2 regions of the Streptomyces sp. NPDC025651 genome follow, and region 2 is predicted to be linked to the other one. Evidence: predicted binding sites of a transcription regulator. Region 2 holds the regulator's gene; the other holds the start of a gene.
What was found. The regulator HspR, encoded in region 2, represses chaperone genes until heat shock. The targets are predictions, from matches to a motif close to TTGAGNNNNNNNNNCTCAA.
Positions count from the first base shown of each region.

Region 1 (8,242 bases), on a different contig from region 2:
CCAGGTCGGGGTGGACCTGGCGCGCCATCTCGCCGGACGAGGCCCGCGCGCGGCGCATCAGGAGCGACAACTCCCTTTCGAGGGCGAGGAACTCACGGTCCTTCCCCTGCTCCACGTCGCCCTGCGCGGCGCGCTTCCCGCCCTCTTCTGCAGCACCCATGTCCCGCTTTCCCGATTCTGAAAGTTATCGCCGGATGGCCCTCGTGCCGCGGCCGTCGTGACAGCGGCCTGACCAGTATTTCGCAAGGTGGGGGCGGTGCCCCTCGTACGGCACCGCCACAGGAGTGGACCAACGGCAGAACTCTGGCCCTCTTCCCCAGTGCGGGTCTACGTGCGTAGCTTTTCAAGTGACATGTTCACACCATGACATGTCGACAGGTCCCCACCGAGCACCACCGAGGCCTTCGGAGGCACGCACATGCCCGTGCACAGACCCGGACCGGCCCGCCGCTCGCGCTTGTCGCCGGCGGGGGTTCTCCTCGCAGTACTGTCCGCCCTCTCCCTCCTCCTGACGCTCCCCACGGCGGCCCGGGCGGACGACGTCCCGCAGCGCGGCTCCGCCCGCCTCGGCCAGGGCGTCATCGAACACGACGGCCAGGGCGGGAAGCCCGCCGGTGGCGAAGCCACCCAGACCGAGGGCGTCGACGTCAGCAGCCACCAGGGCAACGTCGCCTGGTCGACGCTGTGGAACAGCGGCGTGAAGTGGGCCTACGTCAAGGCCACCGAGGGCACGTACTACAAGAACCCCTACTTCGCCCAGCAGTACAACGGCTCGTACAACGTGGGCATGATCCGCGGCGCGTACCACTTCGCGACGCCGGACACCACGAGCGGCGCCGCGCAGGCGAACTACTTCGTGGACAACGGCGGCGGCTGGTCGCGCGACGGCAAGACGCTGCCGGGCGCGCTGGACATCGAGTGGAACCCGTACGGGGCGGCCTGCTTCGGCAAGTCCCCGTCCGCGATGGTCAGCTGGATCCGTGACTTCCTGAACACCTACAAGGCCCGCACCGGGCGCGACGCGGTCATCTACACCGCCACCAGCTGGTGGAAGCAGTGCACCGGCAATTACAGCGGCTTCGGCGCCAGCAACCCGCTGTGGATCGCCCGGTACAACACCTCCCCGGGCGAACTCCCGGCCGGCTGGGGCTTCCACACGATGTGGCAGTACACCTCCTCGGGGCCGACGGTCGGTGACCACAACAAGTTCAACGGCGCCCTCGACAGGGTGCAGGCGCTCGCCAACGGCTGAGCCGGCGCCTGAGCACACGAACGGCGGCCGCCCCCGTGCCGGGGCGGCCGCCGTTCCCATGAGGGCCGCTACGCGGCGGCCATGACCTTCACCTCGGCCTCCGTGAGGGCCAGTTCGAGCACCTGGCGCACGTCCGTGACCGGGTGCACCTGGAGCTTCTGCAGGATCTCGGCCGGGACGTCGTCGAGGTCCGCCTCGTTCCGCTTCGGGATGATCACCGTGGTGATCCCCGCGCGGTGCGCGGCGAGCAGCTTCTGCTTGACGCCGCCGATCGGCAGGACGCGGCCGGTCAGCGAGATCTCACCGGTCATCGCCACGTCCGTGCGGACCAGACGCCCGCTGAGCAGCGACGCGAGGGCGGTCGTCAGCGTGACGCCCGCGCTCGGCCCGTCCTTGGGCACCGCGCCCGCCGGGAAGTGGATGTGCACGCCCCGGTCCTTCAGGTCGCCGACCGGCAGCTCCAGTTCGGCGCCGTGCGAGCGCAGGAAGCTCAGCGCGATCTGCGCCGACTCCTTCATCACGTCACCGAGCTGACCGGTGAGCGTGAGCCCCGAGGCCCCCGTCTCCGGGTCGGCGAGCGACGCCTCCACGAACAGGACGTCACCGCCCGCCCCGGTGACCGCGAGCCCGGTGGCCACGCCCGGCACCGCGGTGCGCCGCTCGGCCGGGTCCTGGGCGGACTCGGGCACGTGGTGCGGCCGCCCGATGAGCCCGCGCAGGTCCTCGTCCGTCACGGTGAACGGCAGCTCCCGCTCGCCCAGTTCGTGCTGGGCCGCGACCTTGCGGAGCAGTCGCGCCACGGAGCGCTCCAGGTTGCGTACGCCCGCTTCGCGCGTGTACTCGCCGGCGAGCTTGCGCAGCGCGCTCTCGTCGAGGACCACCTCGTCCTTGTCCAGGCCCGCCCGCTCCAGCTGGCGCGGGAGCAGGTGGTCGCGGGCGATGACGACCTTCTCGTCCTCGGTGTAGCCGTCGAGGCGGACGAGCTCCATGCGGTCGAGCAGGGCCTCGGGGATGGCCTCCAGGACGTTCGCCGTGGCGAGGAACACCACGTCGCTCAGGTCGAGTTCGACTTCCAGGTAGTGGTCGCGGAAGGTGTGGTTCTGCGCCGGGTCGAGGACTTCGAGGAGGGCGGCGGCCGGGTCGCCCCGGAAGTCGGAGCCCACCTTGTCGATCTCGTCCAGGAGCACGACCGGGTTCATCGACCCGGCCTCCTTGACGGCCCGCACGATCCGTCCGGGCAGCGCCCCCACGTACGTACGGCGGTGTCCGCGGATCTCCGCCTCGTCGCGTACGCCGCCGAGCGCGACGCGGACGAACTTGCGGCCCATGGCGTGCGCGACGGACTCGCCGAGCGAGGTCTTGCCGACGCCGGGAGGGCCCACCAGGGCGAGGACCGCGCCGCCGCGGCGGCCGCCGACGACGCCGAGACCGCGGTCGGAGCGGCGCTTGCGCACCGCGAGGTACTCGGTGATGCGCTCCTTGACGTCCTGCAGCCCGGAGTGCTCGGCGTCGAGGATCTCCTGGGCGCCCTTGATGTCGTACTCGTCCTCGGTGCGCTCGTTCCAGGGCAGTTCGAGGACGGTGTCCAGCCAGGTCCTGATCCAGGACCCCTCGGGCGACTGGTCGCTCGACCGCTCCAGCTTGTCGACCTCCTTGAGGGCGGCCTCGCGGACCTTCTCGGGCAGGTCGGCGGCCTCGACGCGGGCGCGGTAGTCGTCGGACTCCTCGGCTGCGTCCTTGCCGTCGCCGTTGAGCTCGCGCAGCTCCTTGCGTACGGCGTCCAGCTGGCGCCGCAGCAGGAACTCGCGCTGCTGCTTGTCGACGCCCTCCTGGACGTCCTTGGCGATGGTCTCGGCGACGTCCTGCTCGGCGAGGTGCTCGCGCAGCTGGGCGGTGGCGAGCTTGAGCCGGGCGACCGCGTCCTCGGTCTCCAGGAGCTCGATCTTCTGCTGGGTGGTGAGGAACGGCGAGTAACCGGAGTTGTCGGCGAGCGCGGAGACGTCGTCGATCTGCGTGACACGGTCGACGACCTGCCAGGCGCCGCGCTTCTTCAGCCAGCTGGTGGCGAGCGCCTTGTACTCCTTGACGAGCTCGGTGACGGCGCCCGGCAGCGGGTCCGGCACGGAGTCGTCGATCCTCAGGCCCTCGACCCAGAGGGCCGCGCCGGGCCCGGTGGTGCCGGCGCCGATGCGCACCCGGCCCCGGCCGCGGATGAGGGCGCCCGGGTCGCCGTCGGAGAGGCGTCCGACCTGCTCGACGGTGCCGAGGACGCCGGTCGCGGCGTACGTCCCGTCGATGCGCGGAACAAGCAGCACCTTCGGCTTGCTGTCGCCACTGGACCGCGCGGCGGCCTGTGCGGCCTCCACCGCCGCTCGTACGTCGGCGTCGGACAGGTCGAACGGCACCACCATGCCGGGCAGGACGACCTCGTCGTCGAGCGGCAGCACGGGCAGCGTGAGCGCGGTGTGCGAGGTGGACTCAGCAGCCATGATCTCCCCTTCGGCATTCAAGTTGAGCTGTACCGACTCAATGCTTATGAGTGCCGCAATGTTCCCCACAGCGTGTTCGCTGTGAGCGATCACGGAAAATCGCTGTCCGGCCGGCGGGCGGGACCCCTAGGGTTCCTGGCGGCAATCACGAAGACATCGCAGGTGGGGAGCATGATGACCGAGCAGCGCGACGGGGCGGCCGGCGGCGCGGGCGGCAGGGTCTGGTTCATCACCGGGACCAGCTCCGGCCTGGGGCGGGCGCTGGCGCGCGCCGCGGTCGCGCACGGGGACCGGGTGGTGGCCACCGCCCGGGACGCGAAGGCCGTCGAGGACCTGGTGGCGCTCGCGCCCGACCGGGTCAGGGGCCTGCGCCTGGACGTGACCGACGCGGAGTCGGTGCGGGCCGCGGTCGACGCGGCCGAGCAGGACTTCGGGCGCGTCGACGTCCTCGTGAACAACGCCGCGTACGGGCTCCTCGGCGCCTTCGAGGAGCTGAGCGAGGAGCAGCTGCGCGACAACTTCGAGACCAACGTCTTCGGCGTCATGACGGTCACCCGTGCCGTGCTGCCGCTGATGCGGCGGCGGCGCTCGGGTCACATCGTCCAGATGTCCTCGGTGAACGGTGTGGTGCCGGGCCCCGGAGGCACCGCGTACGTCGGCACGAAGTACGCCCTGGAGGGGATCTCCGCGGCCCTGGCCGCCGAGGTCGGCCACCTCGGCATCCACGTCACGATCGTGGAACCCGGCCCGTTCCGCACGGACTTCGGCGGGCGTTCGCTGCGCTGGGGCACGCCCATGGAGGACTACGCCGAGATCATCGCCCCCGCGCGCCGGGCCATGGAGGCCACGCACGGCCGGCAGCCCGGCGACCCGGACCGCGCCGCCGAGGCGATCGTCGCCGTGGCCGGTCTCGACAAGCCGCCGCTTCGACTGCCGCTGGGGGCCGAGGCGTTCGGCTGGATCCGGTCCCACTTCCAGTCGCGCATCGAGGAGTTGGACGCGGTGGAGGAGCTCGGCTCGGACACGGCCTTCCGCTGACCCCGGCCCGCCGACGACCCGTTCCCCGGCGGGCGTTCCCTTGGGACGGTGGAGGCTCCGCGTTCCACGGAGCTTCCACGGAGGGGATTCCATGGTGGACACACCCGAGTACGGCGGCGCGGGCGGCCAGGACGTGACGGGCCCGCTCATCGAGCTCGCGCTGGGGCACCTCCTCTCGGCGGCGCTGCGCACGGCCGCGCGCTGCCGGATGGCCGACCATCTGGCGTCGGGCCCGCGCACCGCCGAGGAGTTGGCCGACCTCACCGACACGGACGCCGGGCATCTGCGCCGCGTCCTGCGCTACCTCGCCACGCGCGGCGTCTTCCGCGAGGACGGTGCGGGCGCGTTCCGGCTCACGCCGCTCGGGGACGCGCTGCGCACGGACGTGCCGCACTCGCAGCACGCGGCGGTCCTGATGCTGACCGACCCCACGTTCCTGCGGACCTCGCAGGCCCTGGAGGAGACGGTGCGCAAGGCGGGGCCGTCCTTCGAGCGGCTCTTCGGCCGTCCCTTCTTCGCGCACCTGGCCGACGACCCGGAGCTGCGGGAGCTGTTCGACAGCGGGATGACGTCGCTGTCGGGGCCGGTCGACGCGGTGGTCGCGGGCACGTACCCCTTCCCGGAGAAGGGCACCGTGGTGGACGTCGGCGGCGGCCGGGGCGGGCTGCTGCGCGCGGTGCTGCGGGGGCGTCCCGGCCTGACGGGCCTGCTCTTCGACCAGACTCCCGCGGTCAGTACGCACGTCCTGGCCGGGGACGACGAGGTGCGGGGCAGGTGGCGGGCGGAGTCCGGCGACTTCTTCGAGGAGGTCCCGGAGGGCGGCGACGTGTACATCCTCAAACACGTCCTGCACGACTGGCCCGACCCTGCGTGCGTACGGATTCTGCGCAACGTCCGCGCGGTGATGCGGCCGGAGGCGCGGCTCCTGATCGTGGAGTCCGTCCTCCCCGCGGGCAACGACCCGCACCCCGGCAAGACCCTGGCGGTGGCGATGGCGGCGGTGATCGACGGCCGCGAGCGGACCGAGCGGGAGTTCAGGTCCCTGCTCGCGGAGTCCGGCCTGACCCTGGCCCGAACCCTCCCGACGGCTTCGTTCCCCTCAATCATGGAGGCGACGGCGACGACGGCGACGGCGAAGACCTGGTCGGCCTGATCCGCCGGTCGACTGTGGCCGATCGCGCCGTTCCCCGCCCCCCCCTCCGGGGCCCCGAGGCACGTCCCGTGGGGCAAGTCCCGTAAGGGGCTCGGGGAGCCGCGCGATCAGCCACGACGAACCCGCAGCGGCCCCCACCCCCGCCGGAGCCGGACCCCCGCGCCCCCACACGCCCCCCACCTGCGCCTTCCAGCCCCACGGAACCAACCCAGAGCATGCAACCGATAGCGGAGCGTCACCGCGGCCGGGAGGCCGTGGACCGCGAACCAAGCAATCGGGGCACCATGACGTCAACTCCGGCCCATGAGGCGGGACATCCGGCCGGCGCGGCAGGCCGATCCTCGTACGACGCACGGCTCATCCAGGCCCTCGGCGCGGGCGACACCCACGCGCTGCGGGAGCTGATGGCGCGCAACAGCCCCTGGCTCCAGGCCCGGCTGCTCAACCGGCGCGTCGCCCTGCACATCGTCGACGACGTGCTGCAGGAGACCTTCATCGCCGTGCACCACGGCGCGCACACCTTCCGGGACGCCAACGCCCGCGGCTGGCTGTGGACGATCGCGCAGCGCAAGCTCGTCGACCAACTCCGGTGCAGGGGGCGGCAGGACGCCCTCACGGAGCGCGAGAAGGCGCGGGCCGGGCAGGAGCGGCCGCTCGTCGTGCCGTCCGCCGAGGACACCGCGCTCGCCTCCACGCTCGTCGGCACGTCCGTCGGCGACGCCCTCGCGATGCTGTCGGACGAGGCCCGCCAGGTCCTGACGCTGCGGTACATCGACGGCTTCAGCGTGCGCGAGACGGCCACGCGGCTCGGCGTGTCCGAAGGCACCGTCAAGAGCAGGGCGAGCCGCGGCCGCGAGGAACTCCGCGTCAGGCTCGGCGTATCGGACGCCGCACGCGCTTGTGGGGGTGACGATGCGGAACCGATCCGCGGCCTCGGCCGATAGCCCTGACACGGAACCGAAGGAACCGGGAACCGCGATGACCTCACCCCCCGCCGCCCCGCCACCGCCACAGGCCCCCTGCCTGCCGCGCAGCTGGCTGTCCCGCTACGCGCTCGGCACCCTCCCCGACGCGGCCCTGTACGCCGCCGAGGAACACCTGGACGACTGCGACCGCTGCACCGGCCTCGTCGTGCACGACGTACGCCAGGGCCCGAACGGGGCGCGGCTGGACGGGGTGCACGCGCGCGTGCTCGCGACGGTCGCCGACGAGCGGGCGAGACCCTCCCTCGACGGCCGCTTCCCCGGCAGCCGCTCTCTCGGCAGCCCGTTCCCCGGCGGCCGCGCCCTCGCCGCCCTGCGGGCCGCCCCCGCGCTGCGCTGGTCGTGGGCGGGCGCGCTGCTCGCCGTCTGTGCGGCGGGCGTCACCCTCGCCCAGCTGGCGGAGTCCCGCGAGCTCGGCACCGACGGCCTGCTCCCGCTGCTCCTGATGTGCGCCCCGCTCCTGCCGCTCCTCGGCGTCGCGATGAGCTACGGCCCGCAGGCCGACCCCTTCCACGAAGTGGCGGCGGTGACGCCGTCGGGCGGTCTGAAGCTGCTCCTGTGGCGGTCGGGCCAGGTCCTCGCGGTCTGCCTGCCGCTGCTGACGCTCACCGGCCTCCTGCTGCCCAGCGGCGACGGCGCGCTGAACGCCGCGGCCTGGCTGCTGCCCGCCCTCGGGATGTCTCTGGCGACGCTGGCCCTGGGCTCCTGGATGGGCTGCGGGCCCGCGGCACTGGCGACGGGCGGCGCCTGGCTGCTCGCGGTGGGCGTACCGCTGACCGGCCGCCTGGCCGTGCGCGAGGAACTGCGCCCTCCCTTCGGAGAGGCGGCCCAGGACGCCCTGCGCCCCCTCATGGACACGCTGGCGCAGGGCGGTTGGGCCGCGGGGGCCCTGGCGTGCTGCGGGGTCCTCTACGCGCGACGGCGGTCGTTCGACGGGGCGGGGGCACGGCGGTGAGCGCGGCCTCGCCCCGTCGCCCCCTGCGGGCCGCCCCCGCGCCGGACTGGTCATCGGCGGGCACGCTGCTCGCCGTCTGCACGGCGGACATCACCCTCGCCCAGCCGACGGAGTCCCGCGAGCAAGGGGCGCGGCGGTGAGGGCGGCCTCGCGCCACGCCCGCACGGTCGGCGCGAAGGCCGCGGGGCTCCGCCGCCGCGCACGGGTCAGTCCTCTGGTGACGGAGCTGCGGCGCGGCCCCGCCGCGAAGCTGTTCTGCGTCGCCGTCCTGTGGTCCTGCGCCGTCCACGCGCTCGGCGCCGAGCACGGCGAGGTGTCCGCGTCCGCCGTGGCGCCCGCCCTGTCGGTGTTCGCCCTGTGCGCCGGATGGCA
Region 1 is NZ_JBVHLZ010000005.1:289,391-297,632, reverse strand. Features, by position in the region: gene ACZ4D5_RS20730 (MarR family winged helix-turn-helix transcriptional regulator) at 1-160, opposite strand, end outside; gene ACZ4D5_RS20725 (lysozyme) at 419-1,252, shown strand; gene lon (endopeptidase La) at 1,321-3,741, opposite strand; gene ACZ4D5_RS20715 (oxidoreductase) at 3,913-4,779, shown strand; gene ACZ4D5_RS20710 (methyltransferase) at 4,871-5,932, shown strand; gene ACZ4D5_RS20705 (RNA polymerase sigma factor) at 6,217-6,876, shown strand; gene ACZ4D5_RS20700 (zf-HC2 domain-containing protein) at 6,911-7,870, shown strand; gene ACZ4D5_RS20695 (hypothetical protein) at 7,867-8,010, shown strand; gene ACZ4D5_RS20690 (hypothetical protein) at 8,007-8,242, shown strand, end outside.
Region 1: lon (endopeptidase La) is a predicted target of HspR. The motif match lies at 3,764-3,782, and genes of this name have one in related genera.

Region 2 (8,242 bases):
CGAGCACGGTCATGGTGCCCATGAACTCGACGTACATGTTGTACGGCGCCCAGTCACCGATGATCGGCAGGATCCAGTCGGCCTTGAAGAGCTGGCCGATGGCGTTGACGATGGTCAGCAGCAGCGTGAGGAAGCCCACCGCCACGAACCAGTGCGCGAAGCCGACGATGCCCCACCGGTTCATCCGCGTGTGCCCGAGGAACTCCCGGACCACGGTGAGGGTGCGCTGGAGGGGGAGGTCGGTCCTGGTGCCGGCGGGCACCGGCTGACCGAGCCGCATGAGCTGGACGATCTGCAGGATGGCACGGCCGAACAGCGCGACGCCGACCGCGATTAGGACCAGCGACACGATGATCGCGGCGAGTTGCATTGGGGGCTCCTCGGGCCTGCGAGGCGGGACTTCGTAGCGGACTACGACTGATTACTAAGCGGTAACTTATGCAGTCCGTCTGAGACTACCCACTTAACTCGCCGCACTGTAGCCAGCAAGGCGGTGATCTGCGTCGCTCAGGCAAGCCTTGCATGGACACTCCGCTCGGGGCGTCGTTCGTCTGCGGCCCGGTCGTGGCTGGTCGCGCAGTTCCCCGCGCCCCTTGCGGGGGCTTGGTTGCGTGTAAGTGCTGGATAAGAGTTGAGTCCCCTCGACTCAGCTCTGTTGACTCCGGGAAACGGCTGATGCATTCTTGAGCCAGATCCACTCAAGAAGTCATCTGGAGGAATCGAAATGGCACGTGCGGTCGGCATCGACCTGGGCACGACTAACTCCGTCGTCAGCGTTCTCGAAGGCGGCGAGCCCACCGTCATCACCAACGCCGAGGGCGCCAGGACCACGCCGTCCGTCGTCGCCTTCGCGAAGAACGGCGAGGTGCTGGTCGGCGAGGTGGCCAAGCGCCAGGCGGTCACCAACGTCGACAGGACCATCCGGTCGGTCAAGCGCCACATGGGCACCGACTGGAAGGTGGACATCGACGACAAGGCGTTCAACCCCCAGCAGATCTCCGCGTTCATCCTCCAGAAGCTGAAGCGCGACGCCGAGGCCTACCTGGGCGAGAAGGTCACCGACGCGGTCATCACCGTCCCGGCGTACTTCAACGACTCGGAGCGCCAGGCCACCAAGGAGGCCGGTGAGATCGCGGGCCTGAACGTCCTGCGCATCGTCAACGAGCCCACCGCCGCCGCCCTGGCCTACGGCCTCGACAAGGACGACCAGACCATCCTGGTCTTCGACCTCGGTGGCGGCACCTTCGACGTCTCGCTGCTCGAGATCGGCGACGGCGTCGTCGAGGTGAAGGCCACGAACGGCGACAACCACCTCGGTGGTGACGACTGGGACCAGCGCGTCGTCGACTACCTGGTCAAGCAGTTCAACAACGGCCACGGCGTGGACCTCTCCAAGGACAAGATGGCGCTCCAGCGCCTGCGCGAGGCGGCCGAGAAGGCCAAGATCGAGCTGTCCTCCTCCACGGAGACCACGATCAACCTGCCCTACATCACGGCCTCCGCCGAGGGCCCGCTGCACCTGGACGAGAAGCTCACGCGCGCCCAGTTCCAGCAGCTCACGTCCGACCTCCTGGAGCGCTGCAAGACGCCGTTCCACAACGTCATCAAGGACGCGGGCATCCAGCTCTCCGAGATCGACCACGTCGTTCTCGTCGGTGGCTCCACCCGTATGCCGGCCGTCGCCGACCTGGTCAAGGAACTGACCGGTGGCAACGAGGCCAACAAGGGCGTGAACCCGGACGAGGTCGTCGCCATCGGCGCCGCCCTGCAGGCCGGTGTCCTCAAGGGTGAGGTCAAGGACGTCCTGCTCCTCGACGTGACCCCGCTGTCGCTTGGCATCGAGACCAAGGGCGGCATCATGACCAAGCTCATCGAGCGCAACACGACCATCCCGACCAAGCGGTCGGAGATCTTCACGACGGCCGAGGACAACCAGCCGTCCGTGCAGATCCAGGTCTACCAGGGCGAGCGCGAGATCGCGGCGTACAACAAGAAGCTCGGGATGTTCGAGCTGACCGGTCTGCCGCCGGCCCCGCGCGGTGTCCCGCAGATCGAGGTCGCCTTCGACATCGACGCCAACGGCATCATGCACGTGACCGCGAAGGACCTCGGCACGGGCAAGGAGCAGAAGATGACCGTCACCGGTGGCTCCTCGCTGCCGAAGGACGAGGTCAACCGGATGCGCGAAGAGGCCGAGAAGTACGCGGAGGAGGACCACGCCCGCCGCGAGGCCGCCGAGTCCCGCAACCAGGGCGAGCAGCTCGTCTACCAGACGGAGAAGTTCCTCACCGACAACGCGGACAAGGTCCCCGCCGAGGTGAAGACCGAGGTCGAGGAGGCCGTGGGCGAGCTGAAGGAGAAGCTCAAGGGCGAGGACACGGCCGAGATCCGCACCGCCACCGAGAAGGTCGCCGCCGTCTCGCAGAAGCTGGGCCAGGCCATGTACGCCGACGCCCAGGGCGCGCAGGCCGCCGGCGGTCCCGAGGGCGCTGCCCCGGGCGGCGAGGCCCCGAACATGTCCAAGGACGACGACGTCGTCGACGCCGAGATCGTCGACGACGAGAAGCCCGGTGACGCGAAGGGCGGCGCCGCCTGATGACCGAGGAGACCCCGGGCCTCGGCGAGAACGCCGAGAACCCCGACGTCCCCTCCGGCGCCACCCCTGATGACGCGGCGCCGAAGGCCGCCGAGCCCTCCTCCGAGGAGGGCCCGGCGGCCCCGGCCGGGGACGCAGCGAAGACAGCGGGCCTGACCGCCCAGCTGGACCAGGCACAGAAGGCGCTCAGCGAGCGCACCGCCGACCTCCAGCGGCTGCAGGCCGAGTACCAGAACTACCGCCGCCGCGTGGAGCGGGACAAGGTGACGGTGAAGGAGATCGCCTCGGCGAACCTCCTCTCCGAGCTCCTCCCGACCCTCGACGACATCGGCCGCGCGCGTGAGCACGGCGAGCTGGTGGGCGGCTTCAAGTCGGTGGCCGAGTCCCTGGAGACGGTCGTCGCGAAGCTGGGGCTGCAGCAGTTCGGCAAGGAGGGCGAGCCCTTCGACCCGACGATCCACGAAGCCCTGATGCACAGCTACGCACCGGACGTCACCGAGACGACGTGCGTCGCGATCCTGCAGCCGGGGTATCGGATCGGCGAGCGCACCATCCGCCCCGCGCGGGTGGCCGTGGCCGAGCCGCAGCCGGGCGCGCAGACCGTCAAGGGTGAGACTGCCGAGGGGGCCGACGAGTCGGCCGAGGCGGCGGACAAGGACAGCGGTGGCCCGGACGAGGGCTGACGTTGTACCTGACGCCGCACTGACGAGAGAGGAGGGACGTCGGGGATGAGCACCAAGGACTTCATCGAGAAGGACTACTACAAGGTCCTCGGCGTCCCCAAGGACGCCACCGAAGCCGAGATCAAGAAGGCGTACCGGAAGCTCGCCCGCGAGAACCACCCGGACGCCAACAAGGGCAACGCCAAGGCGGAGGAGCGCTTCAAGGAGATCTCCGAGGCGAACGACGTCCTCGGCGACCCCAAGAAGCGCAAGGAGTACGACGAGGCGCGTGCTCTCTTCGGCAACGGCGGATTCCGTCAGGGCCCCGCAGGCGCCGGCGGCTCGTTCAACTTCGACCTGGGCGACCTCTTCGGAGGCGGCGGCCCGGGTGGCGGTGGAGCGGGCGCCGGCGGCTTCGGGGGCGGTCTCGGTGACGTCTTCGGGGGCCTGTTCAACCGCGGCGGCGCGGGTGCCGGATCCGGCACGCGTACGCAGCCGAGGCGCGGCCAGGACATCGAGTCCGAGGTCACGCTGAGCTTCACGGAGGCGGTGGACGGCGCGACGGTGCCGCTCCGCATGTCCTCCCAGGCGCCCTGCAAGGCGTGCTCCGGCACCGGCGACAAGAACGGCACGCCGCGCGTGTGCCCGACCTGCGTCGGCACGGGGCAGGTCTCGCGGGGCGGTGGCGGAGGGTTCTCCCTCACCGACCCGTGCGTGGACTGCAAGGGCCGTGGGCTCATCGCCCAGGACCCGTGCGAGGTCTGCAAGGGCTCGGGCCGCGCGAAGTCGTCCCGCACGATGCAGGTGCGGATCCCGGCGGGCGTCTCGGACGGCCAGCGGATCCGGCTGCGCGGCAAGGGCGGCCCCGGCGAGCGCGGCGGCCCGGCCGGCGACCTGTACGTGGTCGTGCACGTCGACGCCCACCCGGTCTTCGGCCGCAAGGGCGACAACCTCACGGTCACGGTGCCGGTCACGTTCGCGGAGGCGGCGCTGGGCGGCGAGGTCAAGGTCCCGACGCTCGGCGGACCCGCCGTCACCCTGAAGCTGCCGCCCGGCACGCCGAACGGCCGCACCATGCGGGCGCGCGGCAAGGGCGCGGTCCGCAAGGACGGCACGCGGGGCGACCTGCTCGTGACGGTGGAGGTGTCGGTCCCGACGTCTCTGTCCGACACGGCGAAGGAAGCCCTGGAGTCCTACCGCGAGGCGACTGCGGGCGACGACCCGCGGGCAGAACTGTTCCAGGCCGCGAAGGGAGCATGAGATGGACGGCCGTCGTCGAAATCCGTATCAACTCACCGACGAGACGCCGGTGTACGTCATCTCGGTGGCCGCCCAGCTGAGCGGCCTCCACCCGCAGACCCTGCGGCAGTACGACCGCCTCGGCCTGGTCTCGCCCGACCGCACGGCCGGGCGCGGCCGCCGCTACTCCGCCCGCGACATCGAACTGCTTCGCACGGTGCAGCAGTTGTCGCAGGAGGAGGGCATCAACCTCGCAGGCATCAAGCGCATCATCGAGCTGGAGAACCAGGTCGCGGCGCTTCAGTCGCGTGTCGCGGAGCTCTCCGCGGCCGTGGAGGGAGCCGCCGCCGCCATGCAGCAACGTGAAGCGGCGGTGCACGCCTCGTACCGCCGCGACCTCGTCCCCTACCAGGACGTGCAGCAGGCGAGCGCGCTGGTGGTGTGGCGGCCCAAGAGGTCGCAGGAGCAGTAGGTTTCGGAGCCTGAGTAATCTGATACAGGGCCGGGAGGCGACAGCCTCCCGGCCCTGAGTCGGTATGTGGGCGTGTGGGTACGGGGAGTTGAGCTGACCATGGCCATGGTGGGGCTGTTCTGGATCGCCGAGGGCGACGTCTACGTGGGCGCGAAGCCCTCCGGGCTGGCCGCGGGGGTGCGCCTGACGCCGGAGGGCGTGGTGGCCCTCGGCGACAGGCAGTCCGGGGTCTGGCCGTGGGAGGACGTCCATGGCCTCACGGTCGACGACGTCCCGGTGAAGTCCCTGAAGCGGCACGTGGGCGCGGCGGTCGACATGGTCCTCACGGCGGGCCTCGGCGGCGGCGACGAGGCGCCGACGATGACGGTCCGTATCACGGGCTCCGACGGCGAGGACACCGAACTGACGGCGTACACGGCGGCCGCGATCGGCTACTCCCAGAGGGAGTACGACCTCTCCCGGGCCCTCCTGAACCGCCTCACGGAAGGCGCGGGCACGCTCCTGACCACCCTCTCCGCGATGTCGGCCTGGGGCCGCCGCCACGAGGGCGGCACACCGCGCGCGGCCGAGCGGGAGACGCTGCTGCGGGAGTGGGCCGAGGGGGACGGGGGCTGAGGGCGGGCCTTCGCCTGCGGTGGTGGCCTTGCCCTGTGACTTGTCGCGGGCGCCGGACGTCTCGGGTCAGGGTCTGTTGTCCAGGATTCCGGACTGGCTGATGAGGTAGCCGAGTTGGGCGCGGCTCTCGCTGCCGAGGGTGGTGGCGAGTTTGGCGATGTGGACCCGGGCCGTCCGGATGTTCATGCCGAGGCGGTCGGCTATCTCGGCGTCGGTGAGGCCCTCGACCAGGAGGTTGGCGATGGCGCGCTGGCGCGGTGTGATGCCGCCCTCCGAGGGCTGGGGGGCGGCGAGCGGCCACATGGGGGTCGCCAGGCGCCACAGCCGCCAGAAGGTGGTGGCGAAGTACTCGACGAGCGCCGGGTGGCGCAGTTCGAGGGCGACGCTGCGGTCCTTGCTCGCGGGGATGAAGGCCACGGTCCGGTCGAAGACGAAGAGGCGCTCGGTGACCTCGTCGAGGGTGCGGGCCTCGGCGTCGCCGTCCAGCTGCTCGAAGTAGGCGAGCACGGGCAGGGAATGGCGCGTCGTGTGCTGGTAGAGGGTCCTCATCCGGCAACCCCGGCTGAGGATCGCCTGGTCCCGGGGAAAAGCTTCGGCCAACGTTTCGGGCGGCCGGGTGCCGCCGGGCTGGACGGCGAGGAACTCCTCCGTCACGTCCTGCATGGCGCGGTCGATGGCCGAGTTGATGCGCTCCAGGCCGTCGAGGACGGTGATCGTGGGGGTGTCCGTGGCGGACGACAGCTGGGCGTCCAGGGCGATGAGCGGCTCGAACGCCGCGGTGAGCCGCTCTTCGCGGCGCCGCTGGTCGGAGATCCGGTCCTCGATGGTGCGGAGCAGGAGGGGGAGGGCGGCGGCGGGGGCGGTGGGAAGCAGCCACCGCATGTCGTCGATGTCGGGGTGGAGCAGGCCGAAGTCGATCAGGCAAGGGGCGTGTTCCGCGTCCTTGCTGTGGATCCGGCCTTCGCGGAGGGCACGGGCGTACACGCCGGACCCTTCCTCGCAGAGTTCCTCCACTCCATGTGGCGCATGTTCCTTGACCATATGCGCTCCCTCCCGGTAGGTGAAGCGCGGCGATTCTATGCAGGGGCCACCTAGGCGGGGCGTCGGCCGTGATTGAAGTGTCCACTTCTCGTGGTAGGGATTTGGTCGGTTCCGGCCGGGAATGCCCGACTGTCGCCGGGGTGGTGGAACGGTCTGATGCCTGTCCTGACAGGGTGGGTGGCGAATTCCGCACCCTGCGCTCTTGCGCGTTCCGCTGCCCACGTTTTGGCCGAACCGCCGCGATCACGACCGTGGGGATCCGGCCGCCCTACGAGGCGGACGAGGCGCACGAGGCGGATGGATCGAGGATTCCGGACTGCCCGATGAGGTAGCCGAGTTGTGCGCGGCTCTCGCTGCCGAGGGTGGAGGCGAGTTTGGCGATGTGGACGCGGGCGGTGCGGACGTTCATGCCGAGGCGGTCGGCCACTTCGGCGTCGGTGAGGCCTTCGACGAGGAGGCCGGCGATGGCGTGCTGGCGGGCGGTGATGCCGTTCGCGGACGGGAGTTGCATGGTGCGCGGGTAGATGGGGACCGCGAGGCGCCAGAGCCGTTCGAAGGTCGTGACGAAGTACTCGACGAGGGCCGGGTGGCGTATCTCCAGCGCGATGCTGCGGTCCTTGTTCACGGGGATGACGGCCACGGTCCGGTCGAAGACGAAGAGGCGCTCGGGAACCTCGTCCAGCGTGCGGACCTCGGCGTCGCCCTTGAGCTCCTCGTACTGGGCGAGCATGGGCAGCGAGTGCCGTGAGGTGTGCTGGCACAGCGTCCGCAGACTGCCGCCGCGGGCCAGGAAGCCGCGCGCTTCGTCGAGGGACTGGGCGAGGAGGGGGGTGGGCCGGACCCCGCCCGGCTGGATGGAGAGTACCTCCCGACTGGTCTCGGTCAGGGCCCGGCCGAGGGCTTCCTGGATCCGGGGAAGCCCGTCGAGCAGGGTGATGGCGGAGATCCCTTCCGGGGACACGGCGGCCGAGGCCGGCGACGGCGTCGGGGAGAGCGCCATGAGCGGCTCGAACGCGGTGGTGAGCAGGGCCTCGCGGCGGACCTCCTGTGTGATCCGCTCCTGGATTGCTTCACGGAGCCGGGGCAGGGCGATCGACGGGGCGGTGGGGAGCAGCCAGTGCGGGTCCTCCGTGTCCGGCCGCAGCAGCGCGAAGTCGACCAGGCACGGAGCCTGTTCGGCATCCTGGCGCGGCACACGGCTCTCCCGGAGGGCGCGGGCGTACAGCGCCGATCCCGCCTCGCACAGTTCGTCGGGTCCATGGGGGCGATGCATCTCTTTGGTCACGTCATACGGTCCTGGTCGAGAATCCCGGACTGAGCGATGAGGCAGCCGAGTCGGGCGCGGCTTTCGCTGCCGGGAGTCGTGGCGAGTTTGGCGGTGTGGACGCGGGCGGTGCGGACGTTCATGCCGAGGCGGTCGGCCGTCTCCTTGTCGGTGAGGCCTTCGACGAGGAGGCCGGCGATGGCGTGCCGGCGACGAGGCACGGCGGCGGTTCGGCATCCTTGCGAGGTGTGCGGCTCTCGCGAAGGGCGCGGGCGTACGGCGTCGAGGCGGACTCGCGGAGCTCGTCGGGTCCGTGGGAACGGCGGGGTTCCGCGGTCACTTGGGGCGGTCCT
Region 2 is NZ_JBVHLZ010000002.1:485,782-494,023, reverse strand. Features, by position in the region: gene ACZ4D5_RS10260 ((Fe-S)-binding protein) at 1-370, opposite strand, end outside; gene dnaK (molecular chaperone DnaK) at 725-2,596, shown strand; gene grpE (nucleotide exchange factor GrpE) at 2,596-3,279, shown strand; gene dnaJ (molecular chaperone DnaJ) at 3,325-4,518, shown strand; gene ACZ4D5_RS10240 (heat shock protein transcriptional repressor HspR) at 4,520-4,969, shown strand; gene ACZ4D5_RS10235 (hypothetical protein) at 5,069-5,584, shown strand; gene ACZ4D5_RS10230 (helix-turn-helix transcriptional regulator) at 5,651-6,625, opposite strand; gene ACZ4D5_RS10225 (helix-turn-helix transcriptional regulator) at 6,894-7,910, opposite strand; partial or broken gene ACZ4D5_RS10220 (helix-turn-helix transcriptional regulator) at 7,907-8,101, opposite strand; gene ACZ4D5_RS10215 (helix-turn-helix transcriptional regulator) at 8,226-8,242, opposite strand, start outside.